DNA from 2 places in the Poindextera montana genome. Region 1 is predicted to be linked to the other one. Evidence: predicted binding sites of a transcription regulator. Region 1 holds the regulator's gene; the other holds the start of a gene.
The links. Region 1 encodes LexA, which represses DNA repair genes until DNA is damaged. Its sites were predicted from a motif close to ATGTTCNCNANNTGTTCT; they were not measured.
Positions count from the first base shown of each region.

Region 1 (5,769 bases):
GGCTTGGCCCAGCCCATGGCTTCGTAGATCAGCGACTGGCGCGCAGCGTTGCTGAGATGGTCGTCGCCGCGGATCACGTGGGTGATGCCCATGTCGTGGTCGTCGACCACCACGGCGAGATTGTAGGTCGGGGCGCCGTCGGAGCGCAGCAGGACGAGGTCGTCCAGTTCCTTGTTCTGGAAGCGCACGTCGCCCTTGACCAGGTCGTGGACGATGGTCTCGCCCACCAGCGGGGCCTTGAAGCGGATCACGTGCGGCTGGTTGCTGCCCGGCTCCTCGCGGTCGCGCCAGGGCGAGCGGATGGCGCGGCCCTCGGCGCGGGCCTCCTGGCGGGCGGCTTCGGTTTCTTCCACGGTCATGTAGCAGCGGTAAGCGCCGCCGCGGGCCAGAAGCTCCATCACCACTTCGCGATGGCGGTCGGCGCGGGCGAACTGGAACACCGGCGGGGCGTCCGGCTTCAGGCCCAGCCAGTCGAGGCCGTCGAAGATCACCTGCACCGCCGCCTCGGTGGAGCGCTCGCGGTCGGTGTCCTCGATCCTCAACAGGAACGTGCCGCCCATGTGGCGTGCATATAGCCAGTTGAAAAGCGCGGTGCGGGCGGTGCCAATATGCATCATCCCGGTGGGGGAGGGGGCGATACGGGTGACGACGGGCCTGTCGGAGGACGAAGCGGACATAGGGGTTCCAGCGAGTGGGCCCGGCCTCGCGCGGACGGGCGTCGGCGCGGCGGCCAGGGCGTGGGCGCGGGGTCTTAGCATGGCCTGGAGCCGCCTTCCTAGCGCCGGTGATGTCTGGCGCGGCCTGGCGGAGGAGGTCCGGGCCCAGACGGATCGCGCGGCCCTGTGGACGCCGGTGGCGTTCGGCGCCGGGGCGGCGGTCTATCTGGGGCTGAAACGGGAGCCGCCGCTGTGGCCGCTGGCCGTTGCGGCGGCGGTGTTGATCGTGATGGCCTTCGCCGTGCGGCGCTGGGTTCCGAACCGGGCGGCGGCGATTTTCGCCGGCCTGCTGGCGGTGGCGGCGACTGGGTTGGCCGACGCCAAGCTGCACAGCGACATGATCGCTGCGCAGGTGGTTCCGCCCGGGCTGGGGGTGACATCGATCGAAGGCTTCGTGGTCGATGTCGCGACGCCGAGCCAGACGGGTCAGAGGCTCCTGATCGCGCCGGTGGCGATCGGCGGAATGGATCCGGGCCGGTTGCCGCTGCGCGTACGCCTGGTCTCGCCGCAGGGCGCGCCCTATGGCCCCGGGTCGGCGATCCGGGTGGTGGCGCTGCTGGATCCGCCGCCGGGACCGGCCGCGCCCGGCGCCTTCGACTTCGCCCGCGACGCCTGGTTCGAGGGGCTGGGCGGGGTGGGCCTGGCGATGAAGCCGCCGGAGTTGGTGGATTTACCGGAGCCGCCCGTGAGGCTGCGAGTGGTGATGGGGTTGAACGCGGTCCGCTGGAGCATCGCCCAGCGCCTGGCCGACGATCTGCACGCGGTGCTGGGCGACGACGATGGCGGGGCCGCGGGCCTGGCCGTGACCGTGGCCACGGGGCACGAGGACTGGCTGGATCCGGAGAGCCGCGACGATCTGCGCTATTCGGGCCTGGCGCACATGCTGGCCATTGCCGGCCTGCACATGGCCGCCGTCAGCGGCTTCGCCTTCTTCGCCCTGCGCTTGGCTGTCGCCGCCTGGCCGTGGCTGGCCCTGCGGGTCTCGGGCAAGAAGGTCGCCGCCGCCGGCGGGCTTCTGGTCGTGCTGGCCTATCTGGCCCTGTCGGGCGCCCATCCGCCGGCGCGGCGGGCCGCCATCACCGCCTCGGTGGCCTTCATCGCCATCCTCTGCGGCCGGCGGGCCATCAGCCTGCACTCGCTGTCGATCGCCGCCCTGGTGATCTTGGTTCTGCAGCCCGAGGTGGTGGTGCAGCCGGGCTTCGAGATGTCGTTCTGCGCCACCGCCGCCCTGGTGGCCCTGGCCGAGATCTGGCCGCGGCCGCAGCGGGCCAAAGGCCTGCCCTGGTATCTGGCCGCGCCGCAGGCCCTGCGCGACTGGCTCGCAGCCATGCTGACGGTCAGCTTCGTCGCCGGCGCCGCCACCAGCCCCTTCGCCATCCAGCACTTCAACCGCATCGCCACCTGGGGCCTGTTCGCCAACCTCAGCGCCGACTTCGTCGCCAGCATGGCCATGATGCCGGCCCTGGCCCTGTCGGTCGCCGCCGAGAGCCTCGGGCTGTCGGGGCCGCTGGTGCATGGCCCGGTGTTCGTCGCCGGCTGGGCGGCGAGGGCGATCGTCTGGCTGGCGCACCTGTTCTCGACCCTGCCGGGTTCGGGCCGCGGCTGGCCGAGCGCGCCGGACCCGGCGCTGCTGGTCTCCTATCTCGGCATCGTCTTCATGTGCCTCTGGCGCGGGCGCCTGAGGTGGGTCGGCCTGCCCCTGGCCTTCGCCGTCGCCTTCTGGCCGCGGCCCGCCCCGCCGGTGGCCTGGATCGCGTCTGACGGCGCCGACGCCGCCATCGTCGCCCACGGCGAAGAGATCGCGCTGAAACCCGGCAAGCGCAGCTACGCCACCCAGCTCTGGGCCCAGCGGCGCAACTTCACCCTGCCGGTCAGCCCCGAGGCGGCGCTGGCGACGGCCTATGACTGCGACCGCCAGGCCTGCGCCCCGCACCCCGGCGTTCGTCCGGCCATCGCCGCCTGGTGGACGGTGCGCAAGCCGAAGCCGGAGCGGCTGGACGCCCTGTGCCGTACGGCGGATATCCTGGTTCTGCGGGCCGATGTGGAGGCGCCGGCCTCTTGCAGCCATGTTCTGGTGCTGCGCCAAGCCGACTTCGCCGCCGGGGGAGCGGCAGAGGTGTTCGCCGACGCGGCGGGGGGCTATCGCCTGGTCTGGGCCCAGCCCCTGCGCGGAGCCAGGCCCTGGACGGGCCTTAGTGGTAGCGGCGGATGAGGCCCACCAGCTTGCCCTGCACCTGGATCTGGTCCGGGCCGAAGATGCGGGTCTCGTAGGCCGGGTTGGCGGCTTCGAGCGCGATCGAGGCGCCCTTCTTGCGCAGGCGCTTCAGGGTGGCTTCCTCGCCCTTGACCAGGGCCACGACGATCTCGCCGGAATTGGCGGTCGAGCCCCGTCGGATCACCACATAGTCGCCGTCATAGATGCCGGCGTTGATCATCGAGTCGCCCTGGACCTCGAGCACAAAGTGCTCGCCGGCGCCCAGCATGGATTCCGGCACCACCAGCTTGTCGCGCTCGTGCTGGATGGCGTCGATCGGCGTGCCGGCGGCGATGCGGCCGAGGACCGAGAGTTCCCGAGCGTCCGGCGCCGGGGCGGCGGGAGCCCTGTCGCCCTCCACCACCTGCGGCTTGAAGGTTTGGCGACCCTGCGGCGGAGCGGCGGTCGTGGCCTGCTGCGGCAGCTTGACCACCTCCAGCGCCCGCGCCCGGTGCGCCAGTCGCCTGAGGAACCCTCGTTCCTCCAGCGCGGTGATCAGGCGGTGGATGCCCGACTTGGACGCCAGATCCAGCGCCTCCTTCATCTCATCGAAGGACGGAGAGACTCCGGTCTCCTTGATGCGTTCATGGATGAACATCAACAGTTCATGCTGCTTTCGCGTGAGCATGGTGAGAACCATCCTTAAGGAACAAAGCGCTAACCCTAGGAATGTTCTCTAGGTGTTCTTCGTTAATGTCAAGTTACCGGCGAGGGCTGGTTTGGCGGGCTGGAAAAATTTTGGCATTTCAGTGGCTTGACAGCACTGATCAAGCTTGGCGCGCCGCAGCCAGCGGGGAATCACACCAGATTTCTAGCAGAGATTCGCCTCAGCTCCGCGGTCCGGCGCGGAATCGCTCCTCGGCCTGATGAACGCGCGCCCACAGTTCGTCGAGTTCGTCGGTCAGGGAGTACTGTTTGTAGATGGAGAATTCGGCCCGCGCGCCTTCGACCCTCAGCATCGAATCGCAATAGCGCCGCCAGAGGTCGTGCACGCTGCGCGCCTGGCGGCCCTGTTCGGTCGGCGGGTTCCACAGGCCGAGCGAGATCAGGGCGTCGCGGGTCTTCTTCATCCCCGGAAGGGCGCTGTAGAGGTAGAGAAAGGCCGGCGTGGCCGCTGCGGCGTAGCGCGGATGAACCTGCATGTGCCACATGCGATAGGCGGTCAGGAAGGCCTCCCGCCGCTCACGCTCGGGCGGCAGCCAGCTGGCGTCGGCGGCCGAGCCGCTCACCAGCGATTCGGCGACGTGGGCCTGCTGCACCAGCTCTTCCGGCGATTGGCCGCTGCGCAGGGCCACCGCCATGGCCTCGAACGGCACGCCCAGGCGCTTGGCGAGGCTGGCATATTCCACCGGCTGGCCGCCCACACTGGCCCAGAGGCCGAAGGTCTTGGCCGGCACGGGCTCGTTGGCCGCCTGCGTCAGGGCCGGCTGTCGGTCGCGGTGGATCCAGGCGCACTTGCCGGGGGCGTAGGTCAGGTCGCCGGGCGTGACGCGGGTGACCAGATGGTCCGCGTCCGGCGCGGGGCCCATATCGGCCAGGAACTGACGAAAGTTGCGCCAGGTCGGGTCCATGCCCGAGCCGCGGCCGAACAGGATGCGACGATGTTCCGCCGCCTCATGACGATACTTCGCCATGAGTTGCTTCTGGTCCATCGCGCGCGCGTCAGCGACATGTTTCGGCGTCGCTTCAGGGACCATAGACCCCGCATCCCCCGTCAAAATGAGCCGAGGCTTCTACCCAGTCCAGGCGGAATTCCCAAGGACAGGCAAAATGCTGCGGGGGATGTAAAAATTGAGTTATAGCCGAGACTTAGCGCGTTAAATGCTACCGGAAAGCAAGGTTTTCGTGGCCAAGACAACGTCGGATTGGCGCATCAGACTTTCGCCCACCAGCATAGCTCTCGCTCCGGTTGCTTCTAGTCTGGCGACATCGGCCGGTGTAAAAATGCCGCTTTCCGTAACCAGCAAGGCGTTGCTGGGCGCCATCCTGGCCAAGCGCTCCGTCGTAGACAAATCGGTGGCGAAGGTCCGCAGGTTCCGGTTGTTCACGCCGATCAGGTCCGCGCCGAGGGCAGCCGCGCGTTCGAGTTCGGCTTCGTCATGGGTCTCGACCAGGGCGTCCATGCCGAACCGCCGCGCCTCGGCCATCAGTTCGCCCGCCAGGGCGTCATCGACCATCGAAAGGATCACCAGGATGGCGTCGGCGCCCAGGGCGCGGGATTCGGCCACTTGCCAGGGATCGACCAGGAAGTCCTTGCGGATGACGGGCAGGGTGCAGGCCTGGCGCGCGGCGACCAGATAGGCGTCGGCGCCCTGGAAGCTGGGCTCGTCGGTCAGCACCGACAGGCAGGCCGCCCCGCCTTCGGCATAGGCCCGGGCCAGGCTGAGGGGGTCGAAATCGGCCCGGATCAAGCCCTTGGACGGCGAGGCTTTCTTGATCTCGGCGATCAGGGCCAGCCGGCCGGGCGCGTGGGCGGCTTCCAGCGCCCGGCGAAAGCCGCGCGGCGGATCGGCCTCGGCGGCCAGGATCTCGACCCCGGCCTGGGGCCGCTCGGCCTTGCGGGCGGCGACGTCGACGCGCTTGTAGGCGGCGATCTGGTCCAGGATGTCGCTCATGCCGCGTTGGTCACCTCGATCAGCCGCTCAAGCGCCGCCTGGGCCTTGCCCTCGTCGATGGCGGCGGAGGCCATATCGAGCCCCTCGCGCAGGGTCTCGGCCCTTTCCGAGACCACCAGGGCGGCCGCCGCGCCCAGGGCCGCGATCTCGCGATAGGCGCCCTTCTGGCCGGCCAAAAGGTCGC
Region 1 covers NZ_CP073078.1:231,675-237,443, forward strand. The annotation lists gene gltX (glutamate--tRNA ligase) at 1-677, opposite strand, end outside; gene KCG34_RS01165 (ComEC/Rec2 family competence protein) at 757-2,928, shown strand; gene lexA (transcriptional repressor LexA) at 2,909-3,598, opposite strand; gene KCG34_RS01175 (hypothetical protein) at 3,798-4,604, opposite strand; gene trpC (indole-3-glycerol phosphate synthase TrpC) at 4,788-5,585, opposite strand; gene trpD (anthranilate phosphoribosyltransferase) at 5,582-5,769, opposite strand, start outside.

Region 2 (5,769 bases), on a different replicon from region 1:
GGTCCGAGGAGACGATGGTCGCCGGCGCCTTGACGAAGCGGGCCAGGGCGTGCGCCGCGCCCCAGGTTCCGGCCATGGCAGCGCGGGCGGCGAAGCCGGCGCGGGCCAGCCGGGCGACCATGTCGGCGAGCAGTGCCTCTTCGCCGCCGAACAGATGCGCGGCGCCGCTAGCGTCGATCACCAGGCCGGCGGGCGGGTCGGCCGCCACGATCGGCGCGTAGAGCTTCAGGGCCCAGAGCGCCAGGCGGTCCAGGGCCTCGACGTCGCCCTCGGGATCCGCGTCGTGGACAACGAGTTCCGCGCACAAGGCGCGGGCCTGGGTCGCCGCCATGCCGGGATAGAGCCCGAGCGCCTGCGCGGCGGCGTCGGCCGCCAGCACCATCCGCTTGCGGCCAGATCGTCCGACTAGAACGACCGGGACGTCAGCCGGCGGCGCGTCTTTGCCAAGGCTGCGTCGCAGGCGATCGGTCGGCCAGGTCGGCAGGTAGAGCGAGACGACCCGCCTCATCACAAGCTTCCAATTCAAAATCCGCGCATTCGCCGGCCTTGCAGCGGATGAGTTCGACAAACCATCGGGGCCGGCCCACGCCGGCGGCCGGCAGCGGGGAGGAGGGCAGCGCCGTCACCCGCCAGCGCGTGGTCGCCGCTGTTGGCTGGCCGAAGTCGGCCGCCTCGGCCTGGCGCCGCCAACGGCGGACGGCGATCCCCATCGTTCCGGTGCTCTCGGCGGCGAGTTGCAGCCGCCGCGAGCTGGTCATGGAGAGGCGCGCGACCTCGCCCACCACGGCGCCCAGTCCGCCGTGCCGCAGGCCTTCCTCGAAACAGGCCAGCACTGTCTTCTCGTCATGCGCCTCGACGTAGATGACCCGGTCGGCGTCCAGACCGGCCTGGGCCAGGGCAGGGGCGAACAGGTCCTTGCGGGAGACGCACCAGAGCACCTGGCCCCGGGTCCGCGCGGCGATGCCGGCGGCGAAGAGCGCCGACGCCGTGCCGTCGATGGCGCCGTTGCCCCCGCCGGCGACCTCGTGCAGCGCGCCGAGCGCCAGGCCGCCGTTTGGCAGATGTTGGTCGAGGAGGTCCAATCCGAACGGCAAAAATCCTTTGGGCGCACGTCCGCCGGCCTCGATCTTCTCGATCGCGGCGCGCAAGGCCTCAAAGGCGCGGGGGTTGGGCGCGATGGGCATGGACTCCCAAACAGGATGGCGGTACTCATGTTCCCTATTCGTTCCGCTCGGGAACGAAAAGAGTCAAGAGGCCATCGCTTTCCACGGGGCCGCGCGTCGCCCATGTCCACAGACGAAATTCCAATGTCTGAAACCCAACCCCCCTCCACCCTGCAACGGCCGGCTGAGAAGCTGATCAGCCGCTTTGGCCTATGGCAGGTGAAAGACCACACCATCCGCACCTATCTCGAGAAGGGCTTTTCGCTCGGAATCTGCTGTCGCGCCTGTCCGCGCACCATTGAGTGGACGCCGCCCGAACTCCTGCGGCGGTTTGGGGATCGGCTCGATTTGCCCCTCAAGGATCTCGTGCCCCGACTGTCCTGCACGGGCGAGGACGGCTGCGGCTCACACGACATCGCGGTGTTCCCGCACCTCTACGATGGCTCGTGGACCTGGCCGCCAAAGGCGTAGGCCGAGCTCAGATTAGCCGGGGACGGTCTCGTCTTGCCGGGCCCCGATCGCCACGACCTTCAAGGTCCCGTCCGGCAGGGGCCTTTGGAGGTGCTTCACCTCCTCCCAGGGCGCGCCGCTCATCCAGAGGTCGCGGTCCGCTTCCGTCGTCAGGATCACCGGCATGGCCTTCGAGTGGTAGGTCTTCACCGGCTCCGCGGAGTCTGTCGTCAGGAAGCCGTAGGCCTCGATCTCCTCCCAGCCCTTGCTCTTCATCCGCACGCAGGCGTGCGGCGTCCAGATGCCGGCGAAGAAGGCGAGCGGCCGGCTGTCGTCCAGCGCGAACCAGATGTTCTTGCGCGTGCGCTCATGGTCCTGGTCGGGCTCGGCGAAGGAGGTGAACGGCACCAGGCAGCGATTGGCGGCGCCGAGCCACGGCCGCCAATGGGCGTTGGTCTTGCCTTGGGCGTTGGTGGTGTTGCGGACATTGGTGGTGCCCTTGTCGGGCTCCATCTTCAGCAGCTCGTTGAAATCGAACTCGGTGCCCTTGGCCCGCAGCTTGTCGGCGCGCTCGGTGGCCGCCTTGAACAGGGCCTGTTTTGACGTCGGCATACCCCAGCGCAGGTTGCGCATCTCGCGCGATCCGTCCGCGGTCGTGACGATGACCGGTGCCGGGTAGTCCGGGTAGACGCCCGGCATCGGCGGCTGGTTGTTGTTGCGGTCGGTCATGGCCTTGGCCAGTCGTGCGACTTCGGCGCGGGCTTCCATGATCGCGTAGAGATTACACATTCGCCCCGCCTCTACTGCCGAAGCGTTCGATCGTTGGCGAACGCCTTATGGTCCAACAGCTCCGCCAGTTCGTCGGCGTCCTGGATGTCGAGACCGGTCTGCGGGACGCCGCTGATCGCGACAGGTTCGCCGGTGAAGAGGTCGAACACTGTCCACCCCTCCCGATCTTCACGGATGTCGTATCGCTGGGGCATGGTCCGCGATCCTGTCGGCCTCTGGGCATCTAAGGGCGGCGTCGACCAGGGGTCAACGTAGCGAGCCCGAACGCCGACAGTTCTGTTTCTGTTCCAGATTCGGTATGCTGACGCTCATGGGCGAACCGGTTCGCAAAATCATCCACGTCGACATGGACGCCTTCTATGCGTCGGTCGAACAGCGGGACAATCCGGACCTGCGGGGACGCCCGGTGGCGGTCGGCCATGGCGCGCGTCGCGGGGTGGTGGCGGCGGCCAGTTACGAAGCAAGGCAGTTTGGGGTTCGCTCGGCGCTGCCGTCAGTCACGGCGCTGCGCAAATGTGCTGAACTGGTCTTTGTGCCGCCGCGCTTTGACGTCTACCGGGCGGTCTCGCGCCAGGTCCACGACGTCTTCGCTGAGTTCACCGACCTGATTGAGCCGCTGGCCCTGGATGAGGCCTATCTCGACGTCACCGCTAACAAGGCTGGCCTGCCGACCGCGTGGCTGACCGCAAAGGCGATCCGGGCCCGGATCCTGGAGGAGACGGGCCTGACGGCGTCGGCCGGCGTCTCCTACAACAAGTTCCTGGCCAAGCTGGCGTCCGGCCAGCGCAAGCCGAACGGCCAATTCGCCATCATGCCCGAGGAGGGGGCTGCGTTTGTCGAAGCCCTGCCCGTGGCTAAATTTCACGGGGTCGGCCCGGCGACAGCCGCGCGCATGCACGAGGCCGGCATCCAAACCGGCGCCGATCTGAAGACCTGGTCGCTGCAGGACCTGCAACGCCGCTTCGGCAAGGCCGGGACCTGGTACTACGCCATCGCCCGCGGCCAGGATGATCGGGCCGTCAATCCCAATCGGGAGCGCAAGTCGTCGGGTTCGGAGACGACCTTCGAGGAGGACCTCACCGATCCGGCCCGCATCGAGGCCGGCGTTCTGGCCATGGCCGATGACGTCTGGGCCTGGTGCGAGAAGACCGGCGGGCGCGGCCGCACGGTCACGGTGAAGATCAAGTGGGCCGACTTCCAGCAGTCCACCCGCAGCCAGTCACTGGCGAGGCCGATCGATAGTCGGGCGACGCTGCACGAGGCCAGCCTTGGCCTGATCCGGTCGGTGTTTCCGCCACCGAAGGGCATCCGCTTGGTGGGTGTCACCTTGTCGAATTTCGCCGGTCAGCAGGGTAGCGTCACCCCGGAGATGTCGCTCCTGCCTGAGTCGGATAACGCCGCTTGATCCACGTTGAGCCCAATTCGCAGGAGACGGCCGATCTGGAGGCGCTGGCCGCCAAGCTTGAAGCGACCGGGACCTATCGCGTGCTCCGCAAACTCGCGCCTCGGCCGACGATAGAGCCTCCGGCAGGCGTCAAGGTGAGGCAGGGCCTGTTCGTCGACACCGAGACGACCGGTCTCGATCCGGCGCGAGACGAGATCATAGAACTGGCGATGGCGCCCTTCACCTACGGCCTCGACGGGGAAATCTACGCCGTCGGAGAACCGTTTCAGCAGTTGAGGGAGCCTTCAAAGCCCATCCCGGCTGAAATCACCGCCATCACTGGGATCAGCGACGCAATGGTCGCCGGCCAGAACATCGACCCCGCCGCGGTCACGCGGTTCGCGGCGCCGGCTTCCTTGGTGGTGGCGCACAACGCCGCCTTCGACCGGAAATTTCTCGAGCGGTTCTGCGAGACGTTCAACACCAAGCCCTGGGCCTGTTCGATGAGCGAGATCGACTGGGCCGCCGAGGGCTACGAGGGGACCAAACTGGCGTATCTCGCTGGAGGCGCCGGGTTCTTTTACGAGCGCCACCGGGCGACCCACGACTGCATGGCGGCGATCGAGTTGCTGGCCCGCGTGCATCCGCGGAGTGGCCGGACCGGTCTTGCGCAACTGCTGGAGCGCGCGCGTACGCCCTCCTACAGGATTTGGGCGGAAAACTCGCCGTTCGACCTGAAGGACATCCTGAAAGCGCGCGGCTATCGCTGGAACGGGGAGGGGAGCGGGTTGCCCCGAGCCTGGTTCATTGATGTCGCCGAAGATGCCCGCGAGGCCGAAATCGCCTTCTTGAAGACGGAAATTTATAGCCGCGACATTGAGTTGCTCGTACGCCGGGTCGACGCCTACGACAGATTCTCGGATCGCATCTGATCCTTGGCGGGGACCAATCCCAAACCCCGGGTGGCGAAGCGCTACCACACACGCTAGCGTCCCCCCGGCTTGCGGTGTCTTGGCGGCGAGAAGAACGGGGTGATGGCCAATGACGCTGGCGCTCAGCGCATCGACTGTGAAAGCGTGGTTCCAGTATCGGTGCGAGCGCAAGGTCCGGTACGAACTCTTTACTGACGAAGAACTGGCGGCGCTTCCCATCGCCGCCGACGTTCGCGAGCAATCCTGGGCGATCCTTGGCGTTGACTACGAGGAGCGGGTGTTACGCCGGCTTGACCGCGTGGAAGGCGTCCTCCGGCCGCAACCGGGCGAGTTTGGTCTGCCGGAAGTTGACGCCATCACCTTCCTACGAGGTCGGTCCAGGGTGCCCTATGCGTCACAGCTCAACCTGAGACCTCGCTCCCCTCTGGGGCTGCTGCAAGGGACGGGCGTCGCCTTGAAGCGGGTCTTTCCTGACCTCGTGAAGCGAGAGGTCGTGGACGGCCGGGCGGTCTTCCAGATCATCGACGTCAAGGCCACGCGACGGGCGACGCCGTTCCACAAAACCCAGGTCGCCTTCTACGCCCGGGTGCTCGAAGCGCTCTTGGCCGAACTGGGTGTCGACGCAGAGGTCAACCCTGTTGGCGTTATCTGGCGAATTCCCGATGGGGGGACCGCCGAGGGAGACGAATATCACCCAGAGGATTTCCGCCTGGCCCCTTACCTGCGGCTGGTCGACGATTTCTGCTCAAACCTTCTTCCACAGATCGCCAGCCGCGCGGTTGAACCGGGCGATGGCGCGCCTCGCCGCGATGAGACGTTTTTCCACCTCTATTTCAAATGCGAACAGTGCAAGTTCCTGGAGCACTGCATGGGGGCGATCTCCGACACCCTCCCTCCGGCCAACCGGGACGTCTCGGCGGTGGCCGGCCTCACCCATGAAGCGAAACGCGCGCTTCAACGGCTCGGAGTCCGGCGGGTCGGTGATCTCGCGCGCGCCGCCGGCCTGGCGGCTGCGCCGGGAATCGGGTGGTCGCTGAGCCGCCGGGCCGAG
Region 2 covers NZ_CP073079.1:177-5,945, forward strand. The annotation lists gene KCG34_RS25355 (ImuA family protein) at 423-1,184, opposite strand; gene KCG34_RS25360 (hypothetical protein) at 1,308-1,634, shown strand; gene KCG34_RS25365 (SOS response-associated peptidase) at 1,647-2,402, opposite strand; gene KCG34_RS25370 (hypothetical protein) at 2,414-2,596, opposite strand; gene dinB (DNA polymerase IV) at 2,701-3,807, shown strand; gene KCG34_RS25380 (3'-5' exonuclease) at 3,807-4,718, shown strand; gene KCG34_RS25385 (hypothetical protein) at 4,828-5,769, shown strand, end outside.
Region 2: dinB (DNA polymerase IV) is a predicted target of LexA. The motif match lies at 2,674-2,691, and genes of this name have one in related genera.